DNA from 2 places in the Blautia sp. MSK17_66 genome. Region 1 is predicted to be linked to the other one. Evidence: riboswitches for the same ligand, from Rfam matches in the RefSeq annotation. Region 1 holds a riboswitch; the other holds the start of a gene.

Region 1 (10,024 bases):
CACAGAGTTCTCAATCGGGATTCCAAGATAGTCGCACATCCAGCGGACAGCTTCTCCCTTGGATACCGTCTTTGGTACGATCTCAAGATAAGTGGCATTGGAGAAAAAGCTTCTCACGGTGTCAGAATATCCCTCAAGAACCTCCTCCTGAAATTCCTCAGATCTGCTCCTGTCCTTGTCAATCGCGAGGAGCTTATATGGATCCTGAATAATCGCATCTTTCGCATTTTTTACAAGTTTATACGGCAGATTCTGTATCTTCGCATACTCCCGGAGCAGTTCACTGTTCTCTATCGTCAGGATTGCCTCATCTGAATACGCCTGCATATACAGATTTCTTTCTGCTGCTTTTTCAAAGATCTCAACTGCTGTATCTCTTGGGAAGGTTACTCCGTGAATCGTCTTTTTGTGGTAAGGATCATAGATCTGTCCGCCATTAAACGCGATGACATAACATCCCTCTCCTGTAAGTCCGACGCGCTCCGCGATCTGGAGTCCGCTCGCCAGAGCTCTTCCTGTTGATACTACGATCTTGTGTCCCGCTGCGAGTGCTTCTTCTACTGCCGCTCTGTTTCCTTCTGAAATTTCTTTATTGTCATTCAACAAAGTACCATCCAGATCCGTAAACAAAATTCTGGTGTTCACTGCCATTTGTAGTCCTCCATTTATGTACAAAAAAACTAATCTGTTCCAAAATATTTCTTTATCATCTCTTCGTTCGGCTGCTCCCCGATCACTATGATGACCTTCTGTCCTTCCGCGATCGGACACTGAGTTATCTCGTGATGAGTGGCATTCAGTTCTGTCCAGTTTCCATCCGGTTCCTGTGTAAATCCCTTAATACGGAAAACAGACCCGCACGCCGGATCCTGCATGATCTTCTGTGCTGCATCACGCAGTTCTTCCCTCGAAATCTCCAGATCCATAAAATACAGAGATTTAAAAACTTCTTTCTCATCCAGACTCATTTTTTCATAATCTTCCGCTATATATCCGCTGTTCAGAATCCGTTCAAAATCCTCTGTTTCAAACTGTTCCCAGTCTTTCCGGATGATTTCATCCTCTCCAAACTTTCGCTTGCAGTGAACTGCCTTCAGTGCTCTGTTCAAATGTTTTACCGTATTCTCTATGGACTTTTCGGAAGCTTCCTGCGTCTTGCTTAAGACTATACAGCCAGCATCTGCAACCTCCGAAGCCAGGATATAATCTGTTTCTTCTGACATTTTCTCATCCAGTCCGGCGTCCACCACTGCGATCACGTTTCCGATCTGATACCAGCGATCCAGCGGCTCTTCGTGCAGTGCATCAAAAAACTCATCCATGTCAAAAATTCCGGAGGGCTCGATCAGAACGCGGTCATATCCGCACATTCCCATTGCGATCAGTTTCGTCTTGAATCGTCTTCTGTGACAGTCTTTGTCACACCCTCCTGCCACCATTTCAAGCTCACACTGTTCTCCTTCCAGTTCGCGCAGAAGCATCATATCCACATTTACAGCGCCAAAATCGTTCTCCAGAATTCCTATATTATATCCCTGATCCATCAGATATCTGGCATATTTTTTGATAAAAGTTGTCTTTCCTGATCCCAGAAATCCCGTGATCAGATCTACCTTAACCATGCAAGTTCCTCCTGTATTTTCTGTGCAAATATATGGTGTCCTTTCTCTGAAAAATGGACTCCGTCATACACGACCGGGATCTCCCATTTACCTGCATCTGTAAAATCTGTCTCCATGCGTTCTGCGACTTTTCTGTATTCTTCGCCAAGCCGTCTCGACTCCAGATACAGCCGTTCCTCATCTACCCAGGCCCCGTATTCCATCCGGGCCGGTGCGATCAAACGAAGAGTGATCTTACCGTCAGAAACTGCCGGCTCTGCCATGATCTTCTTAAGGAAATCCTCCATTCTCTGTGCGGTATCTTCTGCTGTAAACTGTCTTTCCTGAAGAAGATCGTTTGTTCCAAGCATAATCCACAGCTGTACAGGAGCATCCATATCCTGCCAGTCTCTCAGCTGTTCACAGGCAAATCGAATCTGACTTCCTGTATGCGGAATACATCTTCCGCAGATTCCGTGATCCTCGATCTTCCAGTCTGTTTCCCTCTCCAGAATTTCTGCCCAGCGGTCTTCTTCTGGATAGCGGTCTCCTGCCAGCACACATGGATCATAACCATAAGTATTAGAATCTCCATAACAGATAATTGTCCCTGACATTGTTTTTCCTCCGTTTTTATCTGCAGTTTCTGTTCATTTAATGCTCGTCATAAGCCATGCAACCAGTCCATATTCCACAACAAGGATCAGCGGTATTCCTACAGAAAATTTCTTCTTTCTTGTCTTGTGGTGGAAATAACGCATTCCTGCCCATGCACCGAAACTGCCGCCCAGAAATGCCACTCCGATCAGAGTACTCTCCGGGATGCGCCACGCACCGCATCTGGCTTTTTCCTTGTCGATACCGTACATGATAAATGCCACGATATTCACTGCGGCAAGATACCAGCCGAAATATTTCATGAAATCCATAAATATCCTCCCCTTTGTTAATTGATATGAACTATTCTTCCAGTTCTTTAAGTTTTACCTGCAAAGATATAGTTTTGTATAAAACTTCCTAGGATTCATTCCAACAACTGTAAATTTTATCAATTTCAGCCTCCAATTCATCAATACGTACTTTTTGCTCCTCTTTATAACGTGTATACTCCTCCTCCGCCTCTTGCATTAGACCCTCTTTTTTTGCAAGAGCATAAAATGCCTCTCCCAATTTTATATAATGCATCGTACCCTCTTTTATACGTTTATCCAAAATCTGCAGAAAATCTGTAATGATTCCTTTACTCAACTTTCCATTCTCTATTTCTTCTATATTAAATAACCAGATTATATCTACTTTTTCTGATACCGCGTATTCAATTGTATTTATATAAGCAGAAACATTTGAACGGACAAATCTGTATGGAATATACCGCATTTTTCCCGATATATCAGATTTCATCATACTATCATAATAAATAATGTTCTTATATTTATGTTGTTTCAAAAGATTTCTGTTTTTATCTGAATCGCATTTTTTTCTTATCATAAATACCACATCTTGGTCATAACCATAATCTGTCCCTTGGTCTCTGATAATATCAGCCGTTTTTAAAACATTTTCGTCAAAAGTCATGCCTGACAGCATAATCTCATAATTTTGTTCAGATGCTTTCTGTAGAATTTCCAAAAGTATATCCTGTGACAAATCACAATTCAGAACAATTATCGGAGTAAAACTATATTCATTTGCCACTTCTTTTACCAGATCCATATCTCCTGCAGAAGTCATAACAAATCCCACCATTGAACTCGAAATATCCGAACTACTGTAGATTGCACGGGATCTTTCTTCAAGATCCTGACGAATTTCCTGGAGTTCACTTTCATAAGGTTCTGCTTCTTTCTGCAATTTCAGTATATGCTTTTGTTGTCTTTGTTCCTTTTGATCGCTTTCAAACACTAACATTCCCGAAATTATTACTAACACAAGTGCCAACATAACTAACAGTATTTTTTTCATAAAATTCTACTCCTTTCTTCTGATTTGCTGAATACCATCTTTTGAAAAAGAAAATTCTTTATCAAAAATGAATTTTTGGTTTGCCCTATGTGTTACCAATAAAACAGTTTTATCTGTCATAAGTCGTAAATTATTCAAAATCCTGTGTGCAGTCATTTCATCAAGTGCACTTGTAGCCTCATCTAACATCAAAATCGGATGCTCAGAAAAAACTGCCCTTGCAATCGCAATTCTCTGCATCTGACCCTCTGAAAGTCCCTGACCTCTCTCACCCAATACAGTGTCCAGACCTTTTTCCAGTGCCATCACAAATTCCTCCGCACAGGCAATGCGAAGAGCATTTCTGATTGCTCTGTCATCTTGAGATTGTTTCTGATTTCCAAAAGCAACAATCTCACGGATTTTACCTGAAAGAAGTTGATTCCCCTGTGGAACATAAGCAAACAGATTTTTCCATTCAGACGTCAATTGCAGGTTTCCTCTCGTAGTTTTCATATAACATTTCCCTGAATCCAAAGAATACAAGCACATCAATAATTTCAATACTGTACTTTTACCACATCCCGATGGTCCGGTAAATACAATATATTCTCCCTTATTAATTGAAAAATCAATATCCCGAAGAACAACTGGCATAGTCTGTTCTATTTTCTCCTCACCTACTGGAGATTGATAAGCAAAAAATACATGCTCCAGATTTATAGATATGAATTCTGTCTGATAAAATTCAAATGTTTGTTTTTGTGTAATAGAAATCTGACTATCTACTTCAAAATTCTCTGCTTCTATCAATCGCTCCGCACTTGCAATCATGGAATAATAACGTGGCAAATATCCTGTAATATTAGCAAATGGATTCTGCACCTGTCCAATAAGCTGAATAATCGCCAACAGATTTCCATAACTCATTGTCCCTGTTAAAATACCATACCCGCAAAATCCAATTCCCAACAAATAAGCACCATCCATAGCACCCGTAAATCCAATATTACACAAATTAGAAAAACGGTTTCTCTTCAAACGTGCAGACTTATGTTTTTTCATCAATTCTTCCGCCTGTGAAATAGCTTGTTCTTCTTTTGCAAATGTACGCACAATCAACATACTTTCTAGATGCTCCTGTAGAAAAACTCGCACCAAACCATCCGCTTCCTGAATATTCTTATGCATTTGTTTCAAAATCTTACGAAATATATAGGTAAGAATAAACATTGCAACTCCACCAGGAACAAGTATATAAAAAAAGCGTGGATCTAACCACAAAATTGCCGCCAATGCCCCTATCAGACGCACCACCATTCCAATCATGCCAGGAATAATCTGAGTTGCGCCACCAGCTATCACTACAGTATCAGAAGTCAATCTGTTCATCCACTCTCCAGAATGTACTGCTGTAACAGATGCATACTTTCCTTTCAAAAGTGAAGAAAATAATTTCTTCTTAAAAAGATTTTCAACCGTCGCACTAGTATATTCGCTTAGGAAACGATTTAATGCACTTAACACAATCTGAAGAATCAAAATACCTGTCAGCATTGCTACGGAAATCAAGAACTGACTTCTCTCTTCTTCCACTGCTGCATTAATGACCTGACGCATCCCAATTGCCAAAAAAATACTTGACACGCTCAGAACTATCTGTATTAAAGTCAGAAACAATACCAGCCACTTGGAATGTCCCATTGTGTTTGCAATCCATTTCAAAGTGTTATTATGTTTCATAAAAATATTTTCCTTTTAATCCTTCCAAGAATTTTTACATTACAGAAAAAAAGTTTCACAGTATCATTTTTCCTCATAATGATACCATGAAACTTATTTTGAGTAAAGAATATCAGATATGCTGATTCCTGTTCTCTTTTTTTACCTTAGCTTCCGGACAGTTATATCCGCATCATTTCTGACATGATGCAGCCACCGAAAGCACCGCATTTTATTACTTCCTGTATCTGTCCTGTACCTGCATGGATCCCGCCTATCGCATACACCGGGATCGTCACAGCACCGCAGACTTCCTTCAGGAAATCGATTCCTCTCGGCGGCAGTCCCTTCTTGCAGTCTGTAGTATAAATGTGTCCTGCTGTCAGATAAGTCGCACCGAGTTTCTGTGCTTCTTCTGCTTCTTCCACTGAATGTATGGAGCATCCGATTTCTACGAAATCATTCAGTTTCCCACTGTTTTCTCTGAGCAGAAACAGGGGAAGATGGATATATGGATGCTGCAGTTTTCTCGCTGTTTCCAGATAGGTGTGCAGCATACACGAAACCTGATATTGTTTACATAATTCTATAACTTTTACCGCCAGTTCCTCATACATCTCCTCCTGGAGATCTTTTTCTCTCAGGATCACCGCCTTCGGCTGGAGTCTGCAGACACGCTCCATCTGTTCCAGGAACGGTCTGCTGCTCAGCTTGCGGTTTGTCACTGCGATAATGTTTCTATATTCTTCTTTACAGGTAGACATAATCGTTCATGACCGGCTGAAGCTGGTGGTCCAGAAGTGCCTGATATACTTCATCCACTGACCTTCCATCGGAAATTTCGAACTGGTCATCTCCTTTATCTGCAATGTCATCTCCGTGGCTTCCGATTCCTGTGCTGACGCCTGCTGAGATCTTGGTTGCCGCGATGTTTACCAGATTGTCTCTGACTCTCGCACACTCTCTTGTAGATACTGTAATGCTTGCAAACGGCATAAACAGTCGATATGCACAGACAACCTGGAGAAGCTGCGGCTCATGTACATCCATCGGATTGATCTTGTCATTATTGATGATCGGACAGAGTCTCGGACAGGAAAATGCGATCTCTGCATGAGGATATTTTCTCTGAAGGAGCCATGCGTGATATCCTGTTGCAAAAGCGTCTTTACGGAAGTCATCCAGACCGAGAAGTGCTGCAAAACCGACGCCTCTCATGCCGCCCTTTAATGCACGTTCCTGTGCATTCAGACGATATGGGAAGATTCGTTTATGTCCTGCCAGATGAAGTGTTTCATATTTATCTGAGTTGTATGTTTCCTGGAAAACCGTCACATAATCTGCTCCGCATTCATGCAGATAATGATACTCGTCGGAGTTCATCGGATATACTTCCAGACCGATGACTTTGAAGTATTTTCTTGCGATCTTGCATGCTTCTCCGATGTATTTTACATCTGATTTGGCTCTGCTTTCTCCTGTCAGGATCAGGATTTCCTGCAGTCCTGTCCTTGCGATTGCTTCCATTTCTTTGTTAATTTCTTCTGCATTTAACTGTGCACGGCGAATCTTGTTATGGCAGTTAAATCCGCAGTAGATGCAGTAGTTTTCACAGTAGTTTGCGATATAGATCGGTGTGAACATATACACGCTGTTGCCGAAATGTTTTCTTGTTTCTACTCTTGCCGCCTGTGCGATTTCTTCCAGGAGAGGAAGGGCTGCCGGGGAAAGAAGTGCCTGGAAGTCTTCAATCGTGCGGTTGTCATGTTCCAGTGCTCTGCGGACATCTTGTTCTGTATACTGATCATAATCATAAGCATTCATTGCTTCAATGACCTGTTCCATTACGTTTGATTCTTCCATTGTTTCCATTCCCGGAAGGTATTTCATATGATCGATGCGGTTTTTTTTCATATCTTCAAGGATCACTTCGTTGACGATACTTTCGTTAAAGTGATCTCCATGATTTGCTGTATTCTCTGCCATTATTCTGTCCTCCGTTCTTTAGTCATGCAGAAATCCTGTCAGTGGTGAGGATGCACTGGCTCCTTTTTCCAGGGTGCGTCCAAGTCCGGAAAGGTATGCGCTGCGTCCTGCTTCGATTGCTTTTTTGAATGCTTCTGCCATTGCTTCTACATTTCCTGCTGTTGCGATCGCAGTGTTTGCCATGACTGCGGAAGCTCCCATTTCCATTGCTTCGCATGCCTGGGAAGGTCTGCCGATTCCTGCATCTACGATAATTGGAAGGTCGATTTCGTCGATCAGGATCTGAATGAATTCTTTGGTGCAGATGCCTTTGTTGGAGCCGATCGGGGAACCGAGTGGCATGACGCAGGCTGCTCCTGCATTGACCAGATCTCTTGCTGCATTCAGATCCGGATACATGTATGGCATGACTACGAATCCTTCTTTTGCAAGGATTTCTGTTGCTTTGATGGTTTCGTAGTTGTCCGGGAGAAGGTATTTGGAGTCATGGATGACTTCGATTTTTACGAAGTCTCCGCAGCCGAGTTCGCGGGAGAGTCTTGCGATGCGGACTGCTTCTTCTGCATTTCTTGCACCGGAGGTGTTTGGAAGGAGTGTGACGTTTTTCGGGATGTAATCGAGGATGTTTGCGAGGCCTCCTTCGTTTGCACGGCGAAGTGCAAGGGTGATGATCTGTGCTTCTGCTTTTTCGATGCAGGCTTTTACGAGATCGAGTGAAAATTTGCCTGATCCGAGGATGAATCGGGAGGTGAATTCGTGTCCTCCCAGTATGAATTTGTCTTCGTTTTTGCCGCTTCCGCCGCCCATAAAGCTTACGATTTCCATAATGTCTCCTTCTTTCAGAATGGTTGTTGGGTATAGTTCTCTTGCCAGGATTTTGTCGTTTAGTTCGATTGCTACCTGTACTGGTACGTATTTGTTTGTCTCGAGGTATTCTGTGACTGATAATGGTTTTTCCAGTGTTTTTTCTACTCCGTTTACTGTGATCATGGTTTTCCTCCTGTGTTGTGATTGATACAAATGATGCCTGTGAAGGAGCAGAGTGGACAGGTTCTTTTCAAATTCCCTGCATCCCTCAGTCTTTGAGGGTCTTGTTACGCTTTGCATGCCAGATGCAGTCTGCTTTAGCAGACATATTCCACTAAAGCAAAAAAAGAGTTCACGAAGTAATACACCCGTGGTGGTGCACCCCTTCATGAACTCTGTTCACTCTCATTTGTATCGCTATGAAATTGTGTGTCCCTGTTCAGATATATGTAAACGAAAAAGGGAAATACCGTAGGGTATCTCCCGTAATATTCACATACGTTCAAATTCCTACGTTGGCATTATCCAAATCAGGTATAAGGGTCGAAGTTGATTACTTCCTCTCAGCCTGCGAATACAAGCTCCCCTGCTTATTTACATGGTTTAGTATATGACGAAAGTTCTTTTCTGTCAAGGTGTGTTTTGTGTGGAATGGATTTTGACCAGATTATTGTGAACAGTAATCTTTATAACATTTACGACAACGGATTCACGGATACAGTGCAGGGAATGCCATTGCGTGCGGCTATTCGGTGCATTCGCTTTTTATCCGCCAGTCGCCCAAACTCGCTTCGCTCAGACAGTGGGCTTGGTGGCGGAAGCTTGCCTGCACCTCATTACGCCGTACTCTTGAGCATTCCCTGACTTGTTTCCGTGATCCTGTTGTCTGGTTTATGCCAGGGGCTGTTCAATGTAATGCGGGAGTACTGTCATTGCAGGTAGGCGATTATATATGAAAAGTCCGGAAAATCCGGACTTTTCATGGGCTTTTTATTTTTCAAAGAGGTCTACCAGTTCCTGGCCATCGTCGTATCCGGCATCTTTGAGCTGTTCTACGAACCACTCATCTACGCCATCTACGGCTTTTTTGAAGGAATCGATATCCATATCTTGTTTGTCTGTGATGGTAACGTCATTTTTGGTCTGCCAGCGGCTCATGATCTCTTCGTCGCCGGAACGGTTGATGTAACGCTCATATTCAACGGCTTTCTGTCCGCATTCATCAACAACAGCCTGCTGCTCTGGTGTCAGTGTATCGTACAGGTCCTGGTTAATGCAGAAGAACAGGCAGTCGTAGATTGCATCCCACATGGAACAGTATGGCTGTACTTCCTGTACGCTTGCAGCATCGATTGCCGGAAGAGGATTTTCCTGTCCTTCTACTGTATTCTGCTGCAGGGCTGTGTAAGTCTCTGTCCAGTTCAGGTTTGTTGCGTCTGCTCCCCATCTCTTATAGCATTCCATCAGAAGGTTGGAGCCTGCCACACGGATCTTGAGGTTCTTCATGTCATCCAGAGTCTTGACTTCGTGTTTGCTGTTGGTCAGTTCTCGGAAGCCGTTCTCTGCGATTCCCATACAATGCAGTCCATATTCAGAAAGCAGTTCTTTCAGTTTCTCACCTGCTGCCCCGTCAAATTTCGCATCTGCGTCATCATAGGAATCATAGATGAACGGAAGTGATACGACATTGAATCTCGGGTCAAATGCGGAGTAGATCAGGTTGGAATGCATGGAGATCTGCACCGGGTCTCCGTTCATCAGTGCCTGGATTCCTTCAGACTGGTTTCCATTGGTCAGCTGATCTGTAGCATAAACATTGACTTTAATCTTGCCTCCGGTTGCTTTTTCCATCAGCTCACCAAATTTACGGCCGCCGTCTGCCCAGGTGCTTGTCTCTGTTGTGGAGCATGCGAAGTTCCAGGTCATTTCCGGCCAATCAAGGTCGCTGTAATCTTCAATTGTATTAA
Region 2 (10,024 bases), on a different contig from region 1:
TCTTTGAAGCTTGCAGAACCGCCTACGACATAAACAGCAGGAACTTCATAACCCTTGAGAAACCGTTCGGTGATAGTTGCCATTTTTTCGATGGTTGCCTTGATAACAGGAAAAATTTCATCTTCTTTTTCAGGAGTGGTTTTGAGTACCTCAGCTTCTTCATAAGGAATCTTATAATGACCGGCAACAGTCATGGTCATGTGACTTCCACCGGTTGCCTCATCGTCCGTGTAGATGACTTTGCCGTCTTTGAGAATACTGATACCGGTAGTACCACCGCCGACATCGACAACAGCACCATCAGTAATCTTGAGGATGGCAGAAGCAGCAGTAGGCTCGTCCACGATATTCGTTACTTCAAAACCGGCTCCCTCAAGGACATAGCCGATACTCTTGATGCTGCCTTCAGAAACTCCCGGAGGGATTGCAGCGGCAGCATAGAGCAGTTCTGTTCCGAGTTTTTCTTCGAGCTGCTCTTTCAGTTTAGTTACAAGCTGGACAGACTCATAATAATTAACGATTACACCGTCACGGATAGCGTGGGAAGGAGCAGAAACTCCTGCGATGGGACGGTTGTTGGTATCCACAACTGCAAGGACAGTATTGGCAGTACCGAGGTCAACACCGACTTTGAGTCTGCCGCGATAGTTTTTGCATTCGCCGGTACGGACCAGTTCTGCAAAATTAGATAACGTTCTGTTTTTTAGTTCCATTTTGCTACTCCATTTCTACGAAAAAATATCGAATTTGAGAAAAAATTCGTTCAGTATTTCTATTATATATGAAATGACAGAAAAATACAATCGGTGTCAAAAAAGAACGCTGCATGTATGGGCAATACAGGGCAGCGTTCTGAACTGATTCGGTTTATAGGGAAATTACTTAATGATGGTTCCTGTTTTTTCTCTGTAACCGTCTTTGGCATGTGCGATATCAGTAATGATAGCACGGCGGTTTTCGCCTTTGCTTATGAAAGAGAGTCCTGCCTGGATCTTAGGAAGCATGGAACCTGCGGCGAACTGTCCTTCATTCATGTATGTCTGAGCTTCTTCGGCAGAGATAGTACCGAGATAAGTTTCTTTGTCAGTGTCCTTGTTGAGGCTGACTTTTTCGACGCTGGTGAGGATCAGAAGAGTATCCGCATTCAGCTCTTCGGCAAGAAGACCGCTTGCAAGATCCTTTTCAATGATGGCGCTTGCACCGTGAAGATCGATGCCCTGCTCCATAACAGGAATTCCGCCGCCGCCTGCTGCAATTACGATCTGTTCTGCATTTGCAAGTGCACGTACAGTTTCAATCTCAACGATACGCTGTGGTTTCGGAGCTGCAAGGATACGGCGATATTCGCCAGGTGCAGTTTCAGTAACGAAATTTCCCTTGTCTTCCTCTGCTTCTGCCTCGTCTGCGGTGAGAACACGTCCGATGATCTTCTCCGGTTCGCCAAAGGCATCATCGTATGGATCAATGACAACCTGAGTCAGAACAGTGGCAACTGGTTTATAAATACCTCTGGAAATCAGTTCGGCACGGATTGCGTTCTGAAGGTCATAACCAATATATCCTTGGCTCATGGCAGAGCAGACAGACATTGGAGCAAAGGTGAAATCCGGGTGTGCTTTACCGAATTCGTTCATTGCTGTGTGGATCATGCCGACCTGCGGACCGTTGCTGTGAGAGATGACAACACGGGTTCCCTCTTCGACAAGATCAGCGATCACTTTCGCGGTTTCTTTAGTAGCAAGTTTCTGTTCTGGAAGTGTTGTGCCAAGGGCTTTATGACCAAGAGCAACAACTACGGTTTTTTCGCTCATATGGATTCCTCGTTTCTTTTGGGTTTTGGTTTTATTATAAAAGAATGCCTGTTGAATTGCAATAAAAAGATGGAATGTCCAAAGGTATTTGGAATACATTTTGCCCAAAATACCGGAGGCAAATAGTAAGAACTAAAAAGAAGGTATGTTTTGGGAATAAGGAAAGCCGCCTGAATTAGGCGGCTTTCCTTAACTTTTTGAGGGGGGAGATAGAGAGTGGTTATTCATCTATCCAAGACATATTATAAGAAATAAATGTGTGCAAACTGTGTACGGATTCTAAAAGAAAACGAAATTTTATAAAGAAATCTTAAATAAATTTTATAATTGCAGGATAATCTTGTATATTTGCCGGAAACATGCTACATTCATTAAATCGGAATCTCATTTCTGGGGGATTCCTTTTGAGATTTTCTAATCGTCATTCGACGAACTTATCCCATTTTTGAATCGTGCAGAAAGGAGAGATGCCTATGTCTGTATGAACATATTCCTGAATATGAACGATAAAAGGTAACTATTCAGCAGACACTGTTCCGCGAGGTGTTTTGGCATGAATATAAAAAAGGAGTGTGTTTTTTATGAAAAATAGAATATGGAAAACGACAGGTGTGGTGTTGGCCACAGTATGCTCTCTTCTGATTGGAAGTGGAAACAGGATCCAGGGTGCAGAAGCAGGAAATTATGGATATGAAGCAACAGCCGTTCAGGATGAAGAGCAGGGCACAGGAAATAGTTCAGAAGATTTTGAAATAAAAGATGAGGAAATTTCAGGATCAGATGAAGTAGAACTGCCGGAAGCAAGCGTACTTTTGGAAACCGCAGAAGAAGAGGAATTACAGGAAACTGAAGAAACGGAAGAAACTCCGGCAGTGTCGGAGGAGAAGGATGATTCCGTAAATCCAGATGTGACAGAGACACCGGATTTTCTGGATCAGGAGGAAAGTATCGTTCTGCCAGGCTGTAAGATGTGGATAAATCCGGAACAGGAGCAGATTAAGGCAGGAAAAGAACTGCTTTATACAGTGAAAATAGAAAATACAGGAAACTGTACACTTTATAACATCCATCTTGGCGCATCTTTTTCTGAAAAATTGCTTAAAGGAATCTGGGAGAAGGCAGAAGGGGCAGTGGTACAGGAAGAAACACTGAAACTGGATTTTCTGGAGACAGGAATGCAGAAAGAAGTGTATCTGTCTGTACAGATCCCTGAAGCACAGTCAGGAAAACTCAGCTTGAATATAGAGGGAAAAGCAGAGTACGAGCAAAATGGGGAAAAACAGATTTTGTCCGTGGAAGAAAGCAGAGAAACAGAAATCCTGCCATTAAAGGCAGACTTCCGGGTTACAAAGACGGCCGACAGGACAAGGGCTGTACCGGGAGATGAGATTGTTTTTCAGATATGCATACAAAATACAGGAGAGAGAACTCTGCATTCAGTAGTCACAACAGAAAAGTTCCGGCTTAAAAATGTCCCTGTAAAATTTCTGGAAGGAGAGGGACTTACTTTGAACAAAGACAGGACAAAAGCAAGAATTGAAAAGATCGACCCGGGATATTCCGTGGGACTTCTGGCAATAGTGACTCTTCCGGAGGATATAGATGATCAGAAGCTTATAAATGAGGTAACTGTAACAACAGCAGAAACAGGAGAGAGAACGGAAAGATCCAAAGCTGAAATTCAGGTATTCAGGGAGGCAGAGGTACCGACAGAAGTGCCGGAGGAAAATGAGAACACACAGCATACGGAAACAAAGGGAAAGGCAGCTTCTACACATCCAAAAACCGGAGACCCCATGAAACCTGTGTTGTGGCTTCTGGTGATCTCCGGTTCTCTTCTGGCAGCTGGCTGGGTGTACAGCCGGATGCGAAATCAGATGAAGTAAATAAAATTACAGAATATCGATATGTTCTCCGGCAAGAGCTTTGTTCATGCTTCGAACAGCACAGAATTTACCGCACATACTGCAGGTATCACTGTGATCATCTTCCGGAAGACGGTCATCACGGATTGCTTTTGCAGTTACAGGATCAAGTGCACATTCAAACTGTGCATCCCAGTCCAGAACGCGGCGGGCATCTGCCATCTTGTCATCGATATCACGTGCATGCGGGATACCTTTGGCAATGTCCGCTGCATGAGCTGCGATCTTGGAAGCAATGATACCATTTTTGACGTCATCGACATTTGGAAGTGCCAGATGCTCTGCCGGTGTTACATAGCAGAGGAAAGCAGCGCCGTTCATGGCAGCGACTGCACCACCGATCGCGGCTGTGATGTGATCATATCCAGGTGCGATATCGGTAACGAGAGGTCCAAGTACATAGAAAGGAGCACCCATGCAGATGGTCTGCTGAACTTTCATATTTGCTGCAACTTGATCAAGCGGAACATGTCCCGGTCCTTCGACCATAACCTGCACATTGTGATCCCATGCATGTTTTGTAAGCTCGCCAAGACGGACAAGCTCTTCAATCTGGCATACATCAGTAGCGTCAGCCAGACAGCCCGGACGGCAGGCATCTCCGAGTGAGATGGTAACGTCATGCTCTTCGCAGATATCCAGGATCTCATCGAAGTATTCGTAGAATGGATTTTCTTCGCCAGTCATGCTCATCCATGCAAATACAAGGCTTCCTCCACGGCTTACAATGTTCATTTTACGTTTATGTTTCTTGATCTGCTCAATGGTTTTGCGAGTGATTCCACAGTGAAGAGTAACGAAGTCAACGCCATCTTCTGCATGAAGTCTGACAACATCGACAAAGTCTTTTGCGGTCAGTTCAGAAAGGTCTCTCTGATAATGAATGACACTGTCATAGACAGGAACTGTTCCGATCATTGCCGGACATTCATGAGTAAGTTTCTGACGGAATGGCTGTGTGTTTCCGTGACTGGAAAGATCCATGATTGCTTCTGCACCGAGATCTACGGCTTTCATGACCTTCTGCATTTCAATGTTGTAATCTTTGCAGTCTCTGGATACACCGAGATTTACATTGATCTTGGTGCGGAGCATGCTTCCGACACCTTCCGGATCAAGACAGGTATGATGTTTGTTGGCACAGATGGCAACCTTACCTTCTGCTACGAGCTGCATCATCTTGTCAACCGGCATGTGTTCTTTCTCGGCAACAGTTTTGATCTGTGGTGTTACGATGCCTTTTCTTGCGGCATCCATCTGAGTTGTGTACTGAGTCATAATTTCCTCCTGTTATACTATAATGTTATATTAATTTGTAATTATTTTGCACTATCAGTTATAAAAATAAGCAGTATGTTGACCACCAAGAGTATGGTCTACCGGACCGTGACCCTTTCCGAGATCCAGTTTTATCCGAAGTGCTTCTGTGAGATACTCCTTTGCTTTCTTTACTGCATCTTCCAGAGTGTATCCCTTGGCGAGATTTGCAGCGATCGTGCTGGAAAGCGTGCATCCTGTTCCGTGTGAATTAGGGTTATCGATACGTTCTCCATGGATCCATAGTGCCTTCTGTCCGGTATAAAGAAGATCGTTTGCGTGATCGTTCCTGTGACCACTCTTCAGTAGAATGGCACAATGAAATCTGGCGTAAAGTTCATAACAGGCACGTTCCATGGAAGCGTCATCCGTTATGAGAAGACCGGTCAGAACCTCTGCCTCCGGAATATTCGGTGTGATCAGTTCTGCCAGAGGAAAGAGCTCCTCCTTGAGAGTGATCTCTGCCTCCGGATCCATAAGACGATGTCCGCTGGTAGATACCATGACGGGATCCAGGACAATGTGGGCAGGCTTATACTGACGGAGCCTGGAGGCAACACATTTCATGGCGTCAGGTGATGGAAGCATTCCGATTTTGACTGCATCCGGGAAAATATCCGAAAAAACCGCATCCATCTGGGCGGCAATAAAATCTGCCGGTGTTTCCTGGATTCCATATACACCGGTGGTATTCTGAGCCGTCAGTGCAGTGATGACACTGGAAGCATATACGCCATTCATGGTGATTGCCTTGATATCAGCCTGAATTCCGGCACCACCGCTGGAGTCGCTTCCGGCAATTGTGAGTACAGTTTTTAGTTTCATAGAGAGTTGTCTCCTTATTTGAAAAGCTTATAAACGGTTTGCAAAATAGATTTTTTCCTCGGCCACATCCATGAGCAGCGCATGGAACTGTCCGATGCCGCCGCCGTTCTGATCGATACGTGTACCGGCTTCTTCCGAAATCTCCTTCCAGATCTGACCGGCTGTGGCAGCGGCTTCAAAAGCAGAAGCACCACTGCAGCAGAACAGGGCACAAAGTGCAGAAAGCATACATCCGCCGCCTGTGATCCTGCAGAGTCTGGAATCTCCGCCTCTTAGAAGAAGAGTCTGTGTGCCGTCTGAAACAATATCTGTTTCACCCGTGATAAAAAAGGTGCAGCGATAAAGTCGGGCGGCTTTCATTGCGAGTGACTCCAGATTTTGTGAGTCCATATGAAGACTGCTTTCCACACCGCCGCGTGAAAAATGAGTTTCTTTTGCGGAATGGAAAGAACAGAGTACAGCGGCTTCTTCCTGATTGCAGCGGACTATAGATGGATGAACCTGCTCCAGAAGCTTCTTCAGCTCCTGTTGACGAAAGGAGCTTCCACCTGCACCTACCGGATCGAGGATGACAGGATGACCAAGCTGATTGGCTCGCTTTCCGGCAAGAATGCACGCTCTTATTTTGCCTTCGTCCGGAACTCCGGTATTAAGAAGGGTTCCCTGACAGAAGGTAGTGATCTCAGCAGCCTCCTGTTCATCCTGGGCCATTACAGCACTTCCGCCGGCCGCAAGAAGAATATTTGCAACATCATTCATAGTGACCGGATTGGTCAGACAGTGGATCTTGGGATGTTTTTTTAAGAGGGCATTCAGGATTTCATTTCTATTCATATCTTACCTCATCACAGAATCAAGTACCTGGCTTTTTTCAAAAATACGAAGAAGCAGGTAAGCAAGGATACTGCCGGCCAGAGTTGAGATAAAGAACGGAATCATGTATACCGTAAAGCCGGCAGGAGCGATTCCCATGGCAAAACGGGCAACCGGATAAGCGGCAAGTCCGCCTAAGATCCCGGTTCCGAGTGCTTCGGCAGTACAGGTAAGGCTCAGGCGTCTGGTAAAATGATACATAAGTCCGCAGCAAAGAGCCCCGACCATACTTCCCGGAAATGCAAGAAAGCTTCCGATTCCGAGAAGATTACGGATCAGGCTTGCACAGAATGCGATGCCGATTCCCCACCATGGTCCAAGAAGAACAGCAGCAAATACATTGACCATATGCTGTACGGGTGCACATTTACTGCCAGCAACCGGAACACTCAGGAAACTGCCGACAACAGCAACCGCAGTCAGGACACCGGCAACCGCCAGCTTCTGCACAGCGTGCGTATTGTTTCTGGACATTTTGATGACCTCCTTTGTTTTGATGAAGATACCGTAAATATCAGGTATCCTGTTATATGAAACTTCTGGTCTGAAAAACAGCACAAAAAAGGAGAAATCCCGAGGGAATTCTCCTGAAAATATCGTCAGTATTTCCCTACGTTGGCATTATCCAAATCAGGTTAAGGGTCGAAACCATCCAGTTTCCTCTCAGCCAGCTTCAGCCAGCTCCCCTGTTTCATATAGAATTACATTAACTGTTGATTATTGCACAGCTAAAAAATACAAGATTATTATAGTTACTGTGCACTCTGTTCACAGTAACTTGGTCAAAATGCATTCCAAATCACCTTCGGTGATAGCATTTTGCCCCGTATGTCTCGGGATTTTGCCATATTCATGGCAAAACACCTCGCGGGATATTACCTGTGAACAATTATTTATTATACAACCTGTTGCTATATATGACAAGACATATTTGAAAAAGGGTCTAACCTGTGATATTCTATAATGGATTAAATCTCGAAGTGAGGAGGATCAAATATGAAAGTTTCATCATTATTAGAGAGATTGGAATATAGCTGCTGTCAGGGCAGCGTGGAACAGGAAGTCAGCACGGTAGAGTATGACTCCCGAAAGGTCATTGAGAATTCTCTGTTCATCTGCATCAAGGGTGCAGTTGTGGACGGACATAAATTTGTACCGGATGTAATCGCAAAGGGTGCGAAGACACTTGTGGTTCAGGAGGATATAGAGGCACCGCAGGATGTCACTGTTATTAAAGTAGAAGATACACGTTATGCTATGGCGTTTATCTCAGCAGCATATTTCGGACATCCGGCAGAGAAACTCAAGACGATTGGAATTACCGGAACCAAAGGAAAGACCACAACAACTTATATGGTCAAATCTATCCTCGAAAATGCCGGCTATAAGGTTGGTCTGATCGGAACGATCGAAGCGATCATCGGTGATGAGGTGATTCCGGCAGCTAATACAACTCCGGAATCCTTTGTTGTCCAGAAATATTTCCGCAAGATGGTAGATGCGGGCTGTGACTGTGTGGTTATGGAAGTTTCTTCACAGGGACTTATGCTTCACAGAACACAGGGCTTTGTTTTTGACTATGGTATCTTTACAAATATTGAACCAGATCATATCGGACCGAATGAGCACAGAGATTTTGCACATTATCTTGCCTGCAAATCCATGCTTCTCCGCCAGTGTAAGGTTGGTATCGTAAACCGCGACGATGAGCATTTTGAGAAAATTATTGAGGGACATACCTGTGATCTGGAAACCTATGGATTTTCACCGGAAGCAGATCTTCGCGCAGAAGATGCACATATGATCGGAGGCAAGGGATATCTCGGAATCTCCTATCATGTCAGGGGACTTATGGATTTTCCAGTGGAAATTGACATTCCAGGTAAATTCAGTATCTATAATTCACTGACTGCAATTGCAATTTGCCGTCATTTTAAAGTTTCTCAGGAGAATATCATCAGAGCACTCAAAGTTGCCAGAGTCAAAGGTCGTATAGAGATGATCAAAGTATCCGATGAATTTACGCTGATGATTGACTATGCACATAACGCAATGGCACTGGAAAGCCTTCTTACAACGCTGAGAGAGTATCATCCGCACAGACTTGTATGTCTGTTTGGCTGCGGAGGAAACCGTGCGAAATCCCGGCGTTATGAGATGGGAGAGGTTTCCGGAAAGATGGCAGATCTGACGATCATCACCTCAGACAATCCAAGATTTGAGGAACCGCAGGCGATCATTGATGATATCAAGACTGGAATAGCAAGAACAAACGGTAAATATGTGGAGATCTGTGACCGTAAGGAGGCAATTGCCTATGCGATCCATCATGGAGAGCCGGGAGATATCATTGTTCTTGCCGGCAAGGGACATGAAGATTACCAGGAGATCAAGGGAAAGAAGTATCCTATGGATGAGAGGGTTCTGATCGCAGAAATCCTCAAGGAGGACCAGGACAAAAATCAATGATGTATGCAGATATCATTGTAGATATTTCACATGAGAAGCTCGATCGTAGTTTTCAGTATCGCGTTCCTTTGGAAATGGAGGATGAGATCCAGGTGGGAATGGTAGTGACGATTCCTTTTGGAAACGGAAACCATGAACGCAAAGGATATGTGATCGGGCTTTCTAAAGAGCCGGAATTGGATCCGTCAAAGATAAAGCCGCTTAAGGGCATCAGCAGCAGCCAGGAGACGACAGAAGAAAAACTGATCGTGCTTGCTGCCTGGATGAAAGAACGATATGGATCAACAATGGCACAGGCACTCAAAACCGTACTTCCGGTCAGAGAGAAGGTCAGGTCAAAGGAAAAACGTCGCATTTTGTTGAACATAAACGAGGAAGAAGCAATCGCACTTGCAGAAAAGCTTGAAAAAAGCAGATGTAAAGCGAGAGCCAGGATTCTGAGAGCTCTCTGTGAGAAGCCGGAGTTAGATTACACGGAAGCAGTAAAAAACCTCGGAATGACCTCGTCTGTGCTTAATCCGCTTGTGGAGCAGGGCGTGATCCGCATTCAGCAGGATGAGGTTTATCGTATCCCTGTAAAAGGAGAAGCGATTCCAAGAGAGAAGTTGTCTGAACTTACAGAACCGCAAAAAAAGGTTCTTGATCAGATACAGGAAGAATGGAAGCGGGAATCACCACGGCCGGTGCTTATTCATGGTGTTACAGGAAGTGGTAAGACCCAGGTTTATATGAAACTGATCGAGCAGGTAGTAGAACAGGGCAGACAGGTTATTGTGCTGATCCCGGAGATTTCGCTGACCTATC

The links. A riboswitch is a leader RNA that binds a small molecule or an ion and turns the genes downstream of it on or off. The one in region 1 is predicted to bind thiamine pyrophosphate.
Region 2: linked by a shared signal. The riboswitch ahead of thiW (energy coupling factor transporter S component ThiW) and the one ahead of thiS (sulfur carrier protein ThiS) in region 1 are both predicted to bind thiamine pyrophosphate.

Annotation. Positions count from the first base shown of each region.
Region 1 covers NZ_JAJBNQ010000024.1:19,007-29,030, forward strand. The annotation lists gene LIR34_RS12995 (Cof-type HAD-IIB family hydrolase) at 1-651, opposite strand, end outside; gene LIR34_RS13000 (GTP-binding protein) at 681-1,622, opposite strand; gene LIR34_RS13005 (GDSL-type esterase/lipase family protein) at 1,610-2,218, opposite strand; gene LIR34_RS13010 (DUF1294 domain-containing protein) at 2,252-2,530, opposite strand; gene LIR34_RS13015 (hypothetical protein) at 2,619-3,563, opposite strand; gene LIR34_RS13020 (ABC transporter ATP-binding protein) at 3,570-5,285, opposite strand; gene LIR34_RS13025 (thiamine phosphate synthase) at 5,447-6,028, opposite strand; gene thiH (2-iminoacetate synthase ThiH) at 6,015-7,250, opposite strand; gene thiS (sulfur carrier protein ThiS) at 7,269-8,240, opposite strand; TPP riboswitch at 8,548-8,655, opposite strand; gene LIR34_RS17770 (TRAP transporter large permease subunit) at 9,048-10,024, opposite strand, start outside.
Region 2 covers NZ_JAJBNQ010000009.1:17,758-27,781, forward strand. The annotation lists gene eutJ (ethanolamine utilization protein EutJ) at 1-713, opposite strand, end outside; gene arcC (carbamate kinase) at 879-1,811, opposite strand; gene LIR34_RS06150 (DUF11 domain-containing protein) at 2,393-3,697, shown strand; gene thiC (phosphomethylpyrimidine synthase ThiC) at 3,704-5,014, opposite strand; gene thiD (bifunctional hydroxymethylpyrimidine kinase/phosphomethylpyrimidine kinase) at 5,069-5,878, opposite strand; gene LIR34_RS06165 (hydroxyethylthiazole kinase) at 5,906-6,712, opposite strand; gene thiW (energy coupling factor transporter S component ThiW) at 6,716-7,225, opposite strand; TPP riboswitch at 7,342-7,449, opposite strand; gene LIR34_RS06175 (UDP-N-acetylmuramoyl-L-alanyl-D-glutamate--2,6-diaminopimelate ligase) at 7,748-9,220, shown strand; gene priA (replication restart helicase PriA) at 9,217-10,024, shown strand, end outside.